Regions from separate parts of the Chromobacterium sp. ASV23 genome, predicted to be linked through region 1. Evidence: riboswitches for the same ligand, from Rfam matches in the RefSeq annotation. Region 1 holds a riboswitch; the other holds the start of a gene.
What was found. Region 1 has a riboswitch for thiamine pyrophosphate ahead of thiC (phosphomethylpyrimidine synthase ThiC). Riboswitches for the same ligand answer to the same signal wherever they lie in the genome.
Positions count from the first base shown of each region.

Region 2: linked by a shared signal. The riboswitch ahead of JHD59_RS02550 (thiamine ABC transporter substrate binding subunit) and the one ahead of thiC (phosphomethylpyrimidine synthase ThiC) in region 1 are both predicted to bind thiamine pyrophosphate.

Region 1 covers NZ_JAELTR010000052.1:6,537-13,454, reverse strand. Annotated here, with positions in the region: gene JHD59_RS17480 (PLP-dependent aminotransferase family protein) at 1-200, opposite strand, end outside; gene JHD59_RS17475 (FAD-binding oxidoreductase) at 299-1,345, shown strand; gene JHD59_RS17470 (M24 family metallopeptidase) at 1,366-2,049, shown strand; gene JHD59_RS17465 (gamma-glutamylcyclotransferase family protein) at 2,062-2,394, shown strand; gene JHD59_RS17460 (DUF2789 domain-containing protein) at 2,467-2,706, opposite strand; gene thiC (phosphomethylpyrimidine synthase ThiC) at 2,812-4,710, opposite strand; TPP riboswitch at 4,787-4,932, opposite strand; gene JHD59_RS17450 (protein-L-isoaspartate O-methyltransferase) at 5,047-5,706, shown strand; gene JHD59_RS17445 (rhodanese-like domain-containing protein) at 5,709-6,035, shown strand; gene JHD59_RS17440 (uracil-DNA glycosylase) at 6,149-6,871, shown strand.
Region 2 covers NZ_JAELTR010000003.1:98,958-105,875, forward strand. Annotated here, with positions in the region: gene JHD59_RS02540 (DUF1501 domain-containing protein) at 1-123, opposite strand, end outside; gene JHD59_RS02545 (DUF1800 family protein) at 134-1,576, opposite strand; TPP riboswitch at 1,706-1,800, shown strand; gene JHD59_RS02550 (thiamine ABC transporter substrate binding subunit) at 1,846-2,862, shown strand; gene JHD59_RS02555 (GNAT family N-acetyltransferase) at 2,919-3,470, shown strand; gene JHD59_RS02560 (iron ABC transporter permease) at 3,467-5,032, shown strand; gene JHD59_RS02565 (ABC transporter ATP-binding protein) at 5,007-5,966, shown strand; gene JHD59_RS02570 (kinase inhibitor) at 6,003-6,548, opposite strand; gene JHD59_RS02575 (GNAT family N-acetyltransferase) at 6,606-6,918, opposite strand, start outside.

The DNA.
Region 1 (6,918 bases):
GCCAACTCGTCGTAGGCCAGCACCACCGTCTTGCGGTTCAAGCTCAGCCTATCCGCCAGTTCCCTGCTACCAGGCAGCGCATCGCCCGGCCTGAGCCTGCCGCGCTGGATCTCGTCCGCCACCTGCTGCGCGATCTGTAGATGCGCTGGCAAGCCGCCTTCACGCCGTATGGTCAGCAACATGGACCAGGGTCTCAGCATGCGTGTCTCCCCGCATCTGGACCAGTCAATTTATAAAAACTGGATGTTTTTACTGGTCCATCACTCTTATAGCATAAGCATGCTTTTGGGAGATATGCATGATGATCGAAACCTATTCTTACCGCTTGCAGGCACTGCACTGGCTAGATGGCGTCACGCTGCGTCTGCTGTTGCGCCCGGAATGCCACCGCGGCTTGTCCATCCAGGCAGGCCAATTCTTCAGCCTGCAACTCCCATCCGGCATCACACGCAGCTACTCCCTGGCCTGCGCTCCGCGCAACGATGGTTGGCTGGAGGCCCACATCCGGCTGCGCGCAGCCGGCCAGGCCAGCGCATGGCTGCGGCATGAAGCGTGTCCTGGTCAGATGCTGACGATTAGCGGTCCCTTCGGCGACTGCGTATGGGAGGCGGAGCAGGCAGCGATAGACCGTGTGGTCATGCTGGCCACCGGCACCGGCATCGCCCCGCTGAAAGCCATGCTGGAATACGCCCACGCGGCGGGATGCCGCACGCCGATCCATCTGTATTGGGGCGGCGCCGAAGATGCCGACCTCTATCTGGCCGAATACTTTGCCAGCCTGGCTCTGCGTTGGCCCTTATTGCGTTTCATCCCCGTCCTGAGCCATGCGCCGGCGGAATGGACCGGCCGCCGCGGCTTTGTGCAAGACGTCGCCGCCGCGGACCATCCCGACCTGAGCGGCGCTCGCGTCTACGCCTGCGGCGCGCCGCGCATGGTGGAGCAGGCACGCACGCTGCTGACCGAGCGCTGCCATCTGCCCGCAGAGCGCTTTCACGCCGATGCCTTCGTCCCTGCGCAAGCGCCTGCCGCCAACCACGGCAATCTGACTGTGCGCTGGCGCCGGCCGCAAGGCGACTGGCTGACAGTACCCGCCGTTGAAGGAGATCCGCTGATAACCGCGCTGGCCGCCGCCGGTCTGGTGCTGCCGGTATGCGGCGGGCAGGCTGCTTGCGGAGCCTGCCGTGTCGCCATCGATTCCAATTGGCTGAGCCAGCTGCCGCAACCTTCTCGACAGGAGCAACGACTGCTGGCCGCGCTGGATGAGCCATCGCCGGCGCATCGCCTGGCCTGTCAGATCAAGCTGAGCACCGAACTGAACGGCCTGTCTCTGGCCGCCCATCGCTGATGTTTACAAGGAGAACCACCATGCAAGAAACCTGTTTGCCGCAAGAAGCCGTTGGCGCGGCTTTCAACCGCGAAACCATGCTGGACGTGCGACGCCGCACACGGGATGCCGTGCGCAAAATTGCATCCCACATTCGTCCCGGCATGCTGGAAGAAGACGCGGTGGAACTGGCTCGCGACGTGTTGGCCGATGCCGGCATGCTGCGGGGTTGGCACGACGTCTACGTGCGCTTTGGCCGCAACACGCTGAAAACCTTTGGCGCGCCATCGGAACCAGGCGTCTATCTTGGCGAAAACGACATTTTCTTCATCGACATCGGTCCGGTATGGAAACAGTGGGAAGGCGACGCTGGCGATACCTTCGTCACCGGCAGCGATCCGGAGCGCGCCCGTTGCGCCGACGATGCGCGCGCCATTTTCCATGAGGTGAGGAGACATTGGCTGAAGGAAGGCTGCAGCGGACGAGAACTATACCGCTACGCCGAAGACTGCGCCCACCATCGCGGCTGGCAATTGAATCTCGACCTGTCTGGCCACAGGCTGGCAGATTTCCCCCATGCCGCCATCCACAATGGCGCATTGGCGGACTTCGACCATGCGCCGAGCGCGCTGCTATGGGTGCTGGAAATCCATATCCGCCATCCCAATGAGGCATATGGCGCTTTTTTTGAAGACATGCTGCTGGACGACAGTCACTACCTGTAAGCGAGACGCGATATGCCCAAATTGTTCTCTTACGGCACGCTGCAACAAGACAATGTGCAGCTCGCCACCTTCGGCCGCCTATTGCGCGGCCGCCCGGCTCAATTAGTCGGCTTCAAGCTGGATAGTCTGGAAATTCGCGATGCCGAAGTGGTGCGCGCCAGCGGCAAGACCCACCATCCCATCGTCCGATTGAGCGAGAATCCGCAAGACTGCGTTGCCGGCAGCGTGTTCGACATCAGCGATGCGGAGCTGGAACAGGCGGACCGCTATGAGGTGGATGATTACCAGCGGGTAGAAGCGCTGCTGGATACGGGCGAACGGGCCTGGGTTTATATCGCCGCTTAGCCGCAAAAGGCCATAGACAAGGGGCGATGGCTTATCCACAACCATCGCCCGTTTCTATTTTTATCCACAGCTTCAGGATTCGCCTTGCTGCAGCAACACCGCCAGCTCGTCCACCGCCTCGCTCCATTCGGCATCATTCTCCAGCGATTGGCGCAGGAAGGCCGCCTGCGCAGGACTCCAGAACGGCGCGTCAGCCAGATTGGACTTGGGCGGCAGCGGATGGCTGGCGATGAAGGCGCGCATCGCCGCCGGATCGTCGGACAAGCCCAGCTGGCGGAACAGGCCGGGCAACAGATGGCTGCTGGTATCCATAGCAGGCTCCTGCGGTGAGGGAGATACGCTCATCGTATACCCAAGCCATCGTGGCGGCATGAAAAAAGCGGCGGTCTGCGCCGCCGCCTGTTGTTCCAGCCATACTTAGACCTTGTCGTACAGCTTGCCGCCGCTCTGCACGAATTCAATGGACTTCGCTTCCATTCCCTTGTGTAAAGCATCCTGCGCGCTGATGCCTTGTTTGGCGGCGAAGTCGCGCACATCCTGCGTGATCTTCATCGAACAGAAGTGCGGGCCGCACATGCTGCAGAAATGCGCGACCTTGGCGCTGTCCTTGGGCAGCGTTTCGTCGTGGAAGTCGCGCGCCTTGTCCGGATCGAGGCCCAGGTTGAACTGGTCTTCCCAGCGGAATTCGAAACGCGCCTTGGACAGCGCGTTGTCGCGGATCTGCGCGCCGGGGTGGCCCTTGGCCAGGTCTGCCGCGTGCGCCGCCAGCTTGTAGGTGATGATGCCTTCCTTCACATCATTCTTGTTGGGCAGGCCCAGGTGTTCCTTCTGCGTCACGTAGCACAGCATCGCGGTGCCGTACCAGCCGATCTGCGCCGCGCCGATGGCCGAGGTGATATGGTCGTAGCCTGGCGCGATGTCGGTGGTCAGCGGCCCCAGGGTGTAGAACGGCGCTTCGCGGCACCATTCCAGCTCCTTGTCCATATTCTCCTTGATCAGCTGCATCGGCACGTGGCCCGGACCTTCGATCATCACTTGCACATCGTGCTTCCAGGCAATCTGCGTCAGCTCGCCCAGCGTCTTCAACTCCGACAGCTGCGCCTCGTCATTGGCGTCCCAGGCGCTGCCGGGACGCAGGCCGTCACCCAGGCTGAAGGCCACGTCATAGGCCTTCATGATTTCGCAGATGTCCTCGAAGTGGGTGTAGAGGAAATTTTCCTGATGATGCGCCAGACACCACTTGGCCATGATGGAACCACCGCGGCTGACGATGCCAGTCATGCGGTTGGCGGTCATCGGCACGTAGGCCAGGCGCACGCCGGCGTGGATGGTGAAGTAGTCGACGCCCTGCTCGGCCTGCTCGATCAACGTGTCCTTGAAGATTTCCCAGGTCAGGTCTTCGGCCTTGCCGTTCACTTTCTCCAGCGCCTGGTAGATCGGCACGGTGCCGATCGGCACCGGCGAGTTGCGCAGAATCCACTCGCGCGTTTCGTGGATGTTCTTGCCGGTGGACAGGTCCATGATGGTGTCGGCGCCCCAGCGTATGCCCCAGGTCATCTTGTCCACTTCTTCGGATATCGACGACGTTACCGCGCTATTGCCGATATTGCCGTTGATCTTCACCAGAAAATTGCGGCCGATGATCATCGGTTCGGATTCCGGGTGGTTGATGTTGGCCGGGATGATGGCGCGGCCGGCGGCCACTTCCTGACGCACGAATTCGGCGGTGATCTCTTCCGGCAGATTGGCGCCGAAGCTGTGGCCCTTGTGCTGGCGCGTCATCAGGTCCAGCAGGCGCTGGTTGCCGGTGGCTTGCAGCGATGCCACATAGGCGCGGCGATTCAGGTTTTCGCGGATGGCGACGAATTCCATCTCCGGCGTGATGATGCCGCGGCGCGCGTAGTGCATCTGGCTGACGTTGCGGCCGGCCTTGGCGCGGCGCGGTTTGCGCTGCAGATTGAAGCGCAGCTCGGCCAGCTTGGGATCGGCCTCGCGGGCGCGTCCGTATTCGCTGGACAAGCCATCCAGTTGCTCGCAATCGCCGCGCTCTGCGATCCAGCCGGCGCGCAGCGGCGCGAGGCCGCTCTGGATGTCTATATTCACCGCCGGATCGCTGTATGGGCCGCTGGTGTCGTAAACGAAGATGGGCGGATTCTGTTCGCCGCCGAACTGGGTCGGCGTGTCGGCCTGGCGGATCTCGCGCATCGGCACTTGAATGTCCGGACGGCTGCCCTGTACATAGATCTTGCGGGAATTCGGCAAAGGCTGGATGGCGGCGGCATCCACCACCATGGCTTGGTTCACGGGCGCGTTCATCGGGCGGGTCTCCAAAAACGATGAAACGGCGCAAGGAGCGATCCGGCGTGGCCGGCTGCGGGCCCGGACGGGCCTGTGAGGGCAGTTGACGCTTCCCTACGCCGGTATTATCCGGGTCAGGTTCCAAGGGTATTTCTCACCCGCGTCCCGCCGCCCGTCACGGCAGACTACACTGGGGTAGCCCTTCGACGGACGCCGGGGGCAGGACCCCTAGCGATGCTGTGAAGGTAAGGCAAATATGGGATAATCGCAAGTTATCGTCATGACCAGAGTCTTGCCGCCGCCGCTGTCTTCCATCCGGCGGAGCGGACTCCCAGCCCTCCGGAGTGTAAGTTGATGGATTTCGAAAAAACCCGTTTCAACATGGTCGAACAGCAGATTCGCCCGTGGGATGTACTGGATCAGACCATTCTGGATCTGCTGTTCCACGTGAAACGCGAGGACTTCGTCGCCGACAGCCAGCGCCAGCTGGCTTTCGTCGATACCGAACTGCCGCTGCCCAACGGCCGCAAGATGTTGCAACCGAAAATGGAAGCGCGCCTGGCCCAGGACGCCGGCATCCAGCCGACCGACAAGATTCTGGAAATCGGCACCGGCAGCGGCTATCTGACCGCGCTGCTGGCCAAGCTGGGCAAGCAGGTGGTCAGCGTCGAAATCGATCCGGCGCAGAAGGAGCGCGCCGCCGCCAATCTGAAAAAAGCCGGCATCGCCAACGTCACCCTGGTTGAGGGCGACGGCGTGCTGGGCCTGCCGGACCAGGCGCCTTACGACGTGATCGTGGTGGGCGGCTCCCTGCCGGTCGTGCCGCAGGAACTGAAGAACCAGCTGGCCGTCGGCGGCCGCCTGATTCTGGTGGTCGGTGATCTGCCGGTGATGAGCTGCAAGCTGATTCAGCGCGAAACCGAAACCAGCTTCCGCGAAACGGCGCTGTTCGAAACCTGTATCGAGCGGCTGCAAAAATTCGAGGCGGTGGAACCCGCCCGTTTCAGCTTCTGATCATGCTGCGCGAAATCACCGCCCCCGCCCTCGCCGCGCAACTGGCAGACCCGCAGGCCAAGCGCCCGGTGCTGCTGGACGTGCGCGAAGGCTGGGAATACCAGCTCGCGCACATCGAAGGCAGCGTGCACATCCCGATGAATCTGATTCCGATCCGGATGAGCGAGCTGCCGGACGACGCCACCATCGTCGCCATCTGCCACCATGGCATGCGCAGCGCCCAGGTGGCGCTGTTCCTGCAGAATGCCGGCTTTGACGATGTGATCAATCTGCAAGGCGGCATCGACGCCTGGTCGACGCAGGTGGATTCTACCGTCGCCCGCTACTAAGCGCGCCGCGCCCGCCAGACGACACCGCCTCCGGGCGGTGTTTTGTTTGGAACGAATCGCGCCGTCCCCATTCCAAGCCTCGTTATCCGCATGACCCGCCGCAAAGAAACCTTATGTCCGCTCTGACTTACCTGTCTCCCGCCCTCGCCCGCGTCCATCCCGCCTGGGAAACCGTACTGCGGCAGCCGGCCATCGCCGCAAAACTGGCCGAAATCGACCGCCAGCTTTGCCAGCAACAACAAGACGGCAAGGCGCTGTTTCCGCCGCCGCCGCAAGTGTTCAACGCGCTGAGCTTCGCCGCGCCGGCCGACGTCAAGGTGGTGATCCTGGGCCAAGACCCCTACCACGGCGACGGCGAGGCGATGGGCCTGTCGTTCTCGGTGCCGGAAGGCGTTCGGGTGCCGCCCAGCTTGCGCAATATCTACAAGGAACTGGCGGCCGACCTCGGCCTGGGCATTCCGGCCAGTGGCGACCTCAGCCACTGGGCGCAACAGGGCGTGCTGCTGCTGAACAGCGTGCTGACCGTCGAGCGCGACAAGGCCGGCAGCCACGGCAAGCTAGGCTGGCAAATGGTCAGCGACGCGCTGATCGACGCCGTCAACCGCGACAACGCGGGCTGCGTCTTTCTGCTGTGGGGCAACTGGGCGCACACCAAGGCCGAACGCATCGACACCAGTCGCCACTTGGTGCTGACCGCCGCCCACCCGTCGCCGCTGTCCGCCAGCCGCGGCTTCCACGGCTGCCGCCACTTCTCCCAGGTCAATGCCTGGCTGATCGCACGCGGCCGCCAGCCGGTGCGCTGGGCGCCCGCCGCCACGCAGAGCAGCCTGTTCTAAACAAGACTGTCCGCTGCGCCACTTTTCGCAGCGGACGGCTTGCCCTA
Region 2 (6,918 bases), on a different contig from region 1:
GAGCTCCACCAGCACCAAGAGCCGTTTGTAGCCTGCCGGCGCCAGCGCCCAGGACAGATTGGGCAGCACCGTCATCATCAGTCCCGCGCCGGCGGCTTTCAGGAATTCGCGTCGTTTGAACATGGCAGGCTCCTCATTCCACCTGGTAGGACGGGTCCATCAGCAACTGGGCGATGGCCTTGGCGCCGCTTTCTCCCTGCGGCAAGGGATTGGCCGGCGGCACCGCCAGCAGCATCCGCGCCGCGTCGGACGCGCTCTTCACGTCATAGATGGCAGCCCATTCGTCCGGCTGCAGCTTCATCGACGCCACGCCCTTGGCGACGAAGCGGTTGATTCGCGCCTCGCGGCCCGCCATCTCGTTCATGCTGCCGTCCGCTTGGGCGAAGGCGTCGCGCGCCGGGGCGGCGTCGTGGGTGATGCGGTCCAGAAACTGCTTGCGTGTCAGCAGGGTGGCGCTGTTGATCCAGGCTTCGCCGCCGGGCCAGCCTTTGACATTGGGCGGCGCGAACACGTCCTGCCCCAGTTGGCGGTTCAGCCCGGCGATCACGCGCCAATCCGGCGGCATCAGGTCAAACGTCACCAGCGTGCCGACCGTCAGTTCCACCGGCGATTTCACCAGTTGGCCCTGGCTGCGCCAGAACTGCGGCGTCAGCAGCAGCGCGCGCATCAAGGGCTTTAACTGATAATGATTGCGGCGGAAGTCGGCCGCCAGCTTGTTGACCGCAGCGGCGTCCGGCGTGGGCGATACAAAATTGCGCCACAGCTTGTTGGTGATGAATACCGAGGTTTGCGGCTGCTGCAGCAACAGATCGACCACGTCGTCGCCGTCGAAATTGCCGCGCTGGCCGAAGATGAGCTTGTCGCCGGTGTCGCGCAACCGCGGGCGGACGATGAATTGGTCGTCATGGTCCAGGCCCCAGCCGGTGAAGGCGCGCGCCGCTTCGCGGATATCCTGTTCCGTGTAATGGCCCTCGCCCAGCGTGAACAGCTCCATCACTTCGCGCGCGAAGTTCTCGTTCGGCTGCTCCTTGCGGTTATTGGCGGTATCCAGATAACGCATCATCGCCGGATCGCGCGCCACCGCGTGCAAGAGCTGGCCGAAGTCGCCCAGCGCGTAGTGGCGCAGCAGCAGGTTCTGCTGGTACATCATTTGCGGCGAGCGCACCTTGTCCAGCGCCGACACGAAATGGTTGTGCCAGAACAGGGTCATTTTCTCGGTCAATGGCGACGGCGTGTCGCGCATTTCGGTCAGCCACCAGCTGCGCAGCTCCACCGCGTGCTGGTTGCGCTCCTGCTGCAGCGCTTTTTTCTGTTCTTCGGAGAGGCCGGGCTGGCCGGGGCGTTCGAACGGCTCATTGGCCCAGCCCGGCGGCGGCGTGACGGCCTGAGTGCGCGCGCCGGCCAGAATCTTGTCCACCGCCGCCTCGCGGCTCAGCGGCGCGAAAACGGCGATTTGCGCCGGATTGGCGCCGAAGCCGGTGCGCAGCAACAGGTGGCGCGCGCCGTCTACGCCGATGTCGGCCAGGGCGCACAAGGGCAGGCCGCACAGGACGGCGGCCAGCAGGATTCGTTTCATGGTTGTCTTCCCCCTTTTCGGGTGGATTCTTGAGCGAGCGATGTCAGCATAGTGGCTACTTTTCGCTGCGGTATTAAGCGAATGGGGCAGAGTGTTAAGTTGTTTGCCGTATTCTCCGTTATACTGTGGCCCTATCACCGGGGGTGCCCGCCATGCGGGCTGAGAGACACCCTGAGAACCTGATCTGGGTCATGCCAGCGGAGGGAGCGTGATGCGCGGGAAGTCTCCCGCATGCCCGCTTGCTCCGTCGTTTCTGTACGGAGAATTTCATGAAGTGGTTTCCCAAGCTTGTTGTCCTTGCCCTGAGCCTGTCCGGCCTTTCCGTCCAAGCCGCCGAGTTGCGCGTGCTGGCGCATAGCTCCTTCAGCGTGGACAAGCCGCTGCTGGCGGCCTTTGAAAAGCAGACCGGCGCCAAGGTGTCCATCATCAAGGCCGGCGATGCCGGCGAGATGGTCAACAAGCTGATTCTGACCAAGTCCGCGCCGATTGCCGATGTGGTGTTCGGCATCGACAACAGCCTGATCGGCAAGGCCGAGCAAGCCGGCGCGCTGGCGCCGCTGCCGGCCGATCTGGCTCGCGGCGGCAAGGTTAGCCTGCCGGGCGCAGCCGCCATCGACTACGGCTATGTCACCTTGAACTACGACAAGACCTGGTTCGCCAAGAACAAGCTGCCCTTGCCTAAGTCCCTGAACGACCTGACGTTGCCGGCCTACAAAAACCTGCTGGTGGTGGAAAATCCGGCCACGTCCAGTCCGGGCCTGGCTTTTCTGGCCGCCACCATCCACGCCTTGGGCGAAGACAAGGCGTTCGTGCTTTGGGGCAAGCTGCGCGACAACGGCCTGAAGGTCAGCAAGGGCTGGACCGAAGCGTATTACACCGACTTCTCCAAGAACGGCGGCGGCCGGCCCATCGTGGTCAGCTACGCCACCAGCCCGGCGGCCGAAGTGTTCTACAGCAAGGAAAAGCTGACGGATGCCCCGACCGGCAACCTGCTGTTGCCGGGCACGGTGTTCCGCCAAGTGGAAGGCGCGGCGCTGGTCAAGGGCGGCAAGGAGCCGAAGCTGGCGCAACAGTTCATCGCCTTCCTGCGCTCGGATGCGGTGCAAAAGGCCATCCCGACGCAAATGTGGATGTACCCGGCGATGGACAATATCGCGCTGGACCCGGTGTTCAAGCATGCCGAACAGCCCACCGCGCATGACACCCCCGACAGCGCCACGCTGGCCGCCAAGCAGCGCGGCTGGGTCAGCCGCTGGACGCGGGTGGTGTTGAAGTCTGGTAATTGATGCCTGAAGCGGCCGGTTTCTGCCATGATTCGATCATGACAATCTGGAGAAACAGGATGATCGCTGACATCATCAGTCCCCGCCTGATCATGCGCCACCTCGATGCGGACTTTTTGCAGACTTGCCTGTACGGCGACTCAAGCGCCGCAGCCGCGCAGCTGGGTTGCCCGCTCCCCGCCGACTGGCTGGCGGAGCGGCCGCTGATGGCGATGCGGCTGCAGGACATGGCGGAAGACCCGGCTTACGCGCCGTGGTCAGTGCGCGCGATGCTGCGTCGCGAAGACCTGGCCATGGTCGGCCACATCAATTTCCACACCATGCCCGGCCATCCGTACCTGAACGGCTATGGCGACGTGGAGCTGGGCTACGCGGTGTACCCGGCCTTCCGCCGCCAGGGTTATGCCCGCGAGGCGCTGCTGGCGATGGCCGGCTGGGCGGTGGAGCAGGGCGGCGTGGCGCGGCTGGTGTTGTCGATCGAGCCGGGCAATCTCCCGTCGCACGCCTTGGCGGCGCAACTGGGCTTCGCCAAGGTGGGCCAGGTGCGCGACGAAGACGGTTGCGAGGATGTATTGACGGCTGATTGGCCGTTGTCTGGAGTGCTTGTTTGAAGCGTTTCGATGTACCCAGGCAGGCGCTCGCCGGCCTGCCCCTGTTGTTTCTATTCCTGCTGGCGATTTTGCCGCTGCTTCGGCTGCTGGCCGAGGGTGGCCTGCAGTTCAGCCCCGGCCTGCTGAGCGATCCGTATCTGCGCTGGCGCCTGTTGTGGTCGCTGAGCCAGGCGGCCGCCAGCGCCTTGTTGTGCCTGCTGCTGGGCGCGCCGCTGGCCTGGCTGTTGGCGCGCTATCGTTTTGCCGGCCGCGGCCTGTTGCTGCGCCTGTTGATGCTGCCCTTTGTGATGCCGACGCTGGTGGCGGCGATGGGCGTGCTGGCGCTGTTCGGTCCGCAGGGACTGTTCGGCGTCAATCTGCAGGACACGCCGTGGCTGCTGTTGTACGGCAATCTGTTCTTCAATCTGCCGCTGGTGGTGCGCGCCGGCTGCGATGGCTTCTCCCAGGTGCCGGCCAGCCGGCTGGCCGCCGCGCGCACGCTGGGCGCCACGCCGTGGCGTGCGTTCTGGCGGGTGGAATGGCCGGCGGCCTTGCCCTGGCTGTTGTCCAGCCTGTGCCTGGTCTTCCTGTATTGCTTCTCCGGCTTTGGGCTGGCGCTGATCCTGGGCGGCCAGCGTTACGCCACGCTGGAAGTGGAAATCTATACTCTGGTGGCCTACGAGCTGAACCTGGCCGACGCCGGCGCGCTGGCTTTGCTGGTGTTGGCGGTGTGCGGCGGCATCGCCGCGCTGTACGCCTGGCTGGCGCGGAAGCTGGCGACGGCGGCCAAGGTCGAGCCGCTGCCGTTGAAGCCGGTATCCAAACTGAGGGAAAAGCTGGCGTTGTCTGCCGCGCTGGCGGCTTTGCTATTGTTTGCCGGCCTGCCGCTCCTGGCCGTGCTGTGGCGCGGACTGGCCGCCGCGTCCGGCTGGCTGGCGCTATGGGACGACGATGCCCGGCTGGCGCTGTGGAACAGCGTCCGCTTCACCGGCCTGACCGTGCTGGCCGCGGGCGCGCTGGGGCTGGCGCATGCCTGGGCTTGCGGCCGCAGCCTGCCGCTGCGCGCGCTGATTTTCCTGCCGTTTGTCATCTCGCCGGTATGCGTGGCCTTTGGCCTGTTGCTGCTGTATCCGCAATGGACCGCCGCGCTGGCTTTGCTGCTGGCGGCTTATGCCTTGCTGGCCTATCCCTTTGTGGCCAAGGCGCTGCTGACCGCGCTGGACGGCCAGCCGCCGCATTGGCGCGCAGCCGCGCGCAGCCTGGGCGCCAGTCCGTGGCGAGTGTTCCGCCGCGTGCAATGGCCGCTGTTGCAGCCGGCCTTGCGGCGCGGCTTGGCTTTTGCCGCCGCCACTGCGGTGGGCGAGTTCGCCGTCACGCTGTTTCTGTCGCGGCCGGAGTGGTTGACACTGACCACTCTGATCTACCAGTGGCTGGGGCGGCCGGGGCAGGCCAACGCAGACGCGGCGATGCAGCTGTCCTGCCTGTTGATGCTGCTGGCGGTCATCGCTTTCTGGATCATCGAAACCGCCGGCGGCGCCGGCCATTGGGAGAACAGCCGTGCTGACTCTGCGAAACCTGAATAAACGATTTGGCGCGCGCGTAGTGGCCGATGAGGTGTCGCTGACCGTCGCAGCCGGCGAAACCCTGGCCTTGCTGGGCCCGTCCGGCTGCGGCAAAAGCACCTTGCTGAAGATGATCGCCGGGCTGGAGCGGCCGGATAGCGGCGAGCTGCGCTTTGACGGCGTGGATCTGGCCGCCTTGCCGCCTGAGCGGCGCGGTTTTGCCCTGATGTTTCAAGATTTCGCCCTGTTTCCGCACCTGGATGCGCTGGGCAATGTGATGTTCGGCCTGATCGAGCAGGGCGTGGCGAAGCGCGAAGCCGCTTGCCAGGCGCAGGCCATGCTGTCGCGGGTGGGCTTGGCCGACCATGCCAAGCGCAAGGTGTGGACGCTGTCCGGCGGCGAGCAGCAGCGGGTGGCGCTGGCGCGGGCGCTGGCGACGCAGCCGCGGCTATTGTTGCTGGACGAACCGTTCTCCAGCCTGGACGCGGATCTGCGGCGGCAGCTGCAGCGCGAATTCCGCAGCCTGCTGCGTGAGGCAGGCGTGCCGGTGATCATCGTCACGCATGATCGCGACGAAGCCTTTGCGCTGGCGGATCGGGTGGCGGTGCTGAAGGATGGCCGGTTGCTGCAATGCGATACGCCTCAGCGCTTGCTGGCTGCGCCAAATCACGCTTGGTTGGCTCGTTTCATCGGCTACGAAAATGTGCTGGCCCATGCCGTGGTTCCGCCCCAGGCCATTCTATTAGGGACCGATCAGCCGCCGGCGCGCATCGTCGAGCTGACCTGGCTGCCGGACGGCGCGCGGGTCAAGGTGGCTGCCCAGGCGGGGGAGCTGGCGCTGAGCCTGTCCGCGCGCGAGGCCGCGCGTTGGCAGGACTCGCTTTTTGTCGGCGGCGAGATAGGCGTCGGCATAGACGAGGCGCGCCTGTTGCGATTGGACAATGCGGCGGCCTGATGGCGGCGGGGGCGCAAATGCCCCCGCGCGGTTGGATCAGCGGCCGTAAGTGGCGGTGATGCTTGCCTTGCCCAGCGCGTTGGCGTTCAGCATGAAGCCTACCAGCGCGCCGCTGGCGTTGGCATCCACCGGCAGCTTGTCCACCTTGAGCGCCCAGACGGTGAATTGGTAGCGGTGCGGCTTGTCGCCAACCGGCGGGCAGGCGCCGCCGAAGCGCGATTCGCCGAAGTCGGTGCGGCCCTGCACTGCGCCTTCCGGCAATGCGCCGCCCGTGCTGCCGGCGCCCTCTGCCAGCGCATGCGTGTTGGCGGGCAGATTCACCACGGTCCAGTGCCACCAGCCGCTGCCGGTGGGCGCGTCCGGGTCATAGGCCGTGATGGCGAAGCTCTTGGTCCCGGCCGGCGCGCCGCTCCACGACAGCTGCGGCGAGATGTTGCCGCCTTCGCAGCCGAAGCCCTTGTATACCTGGCGCAGGCTCAGCGGCTTGCCGTCGGCTATGCTGGCGCTGCTCAGTTTGAAACCATCGGCCTGGGCGGCCAGCGGCAGGGCGAGCAGGCTGGCGATCAGCAGGGTATGGCGCATATCGATTCTCCTGTGGGTGGCGGACAAGTCGGATCATAGGCGTGGGCACGCCCTTGATCAGGCAGTTATCGTTTCTTCGCCGTGAGCGAAGCGGCGCAAATCGTCTCCGGCCAGCCGGTAGCGTATCCATTCGGCCTGCGGCTTGGCGCCTATGGACTGGTAGAAGTCTATCGCCGGCTGGTTCCAGTCCAGCACGCTCCATTCGAAGCGTCCGCAATCGTGTTCGCAAGCCAATTGCGCCAGGTATTTCAATAGCGCTTTGCCTGCGCCTGCGCCGCGCATTTCCGGCGTGATGTACAGGTCTTCCAGATACAGTCCGTTCTTGCCCAGCCAAGTGGAATAGCTGAAGAAGTACACGGCGAAGCCGGCC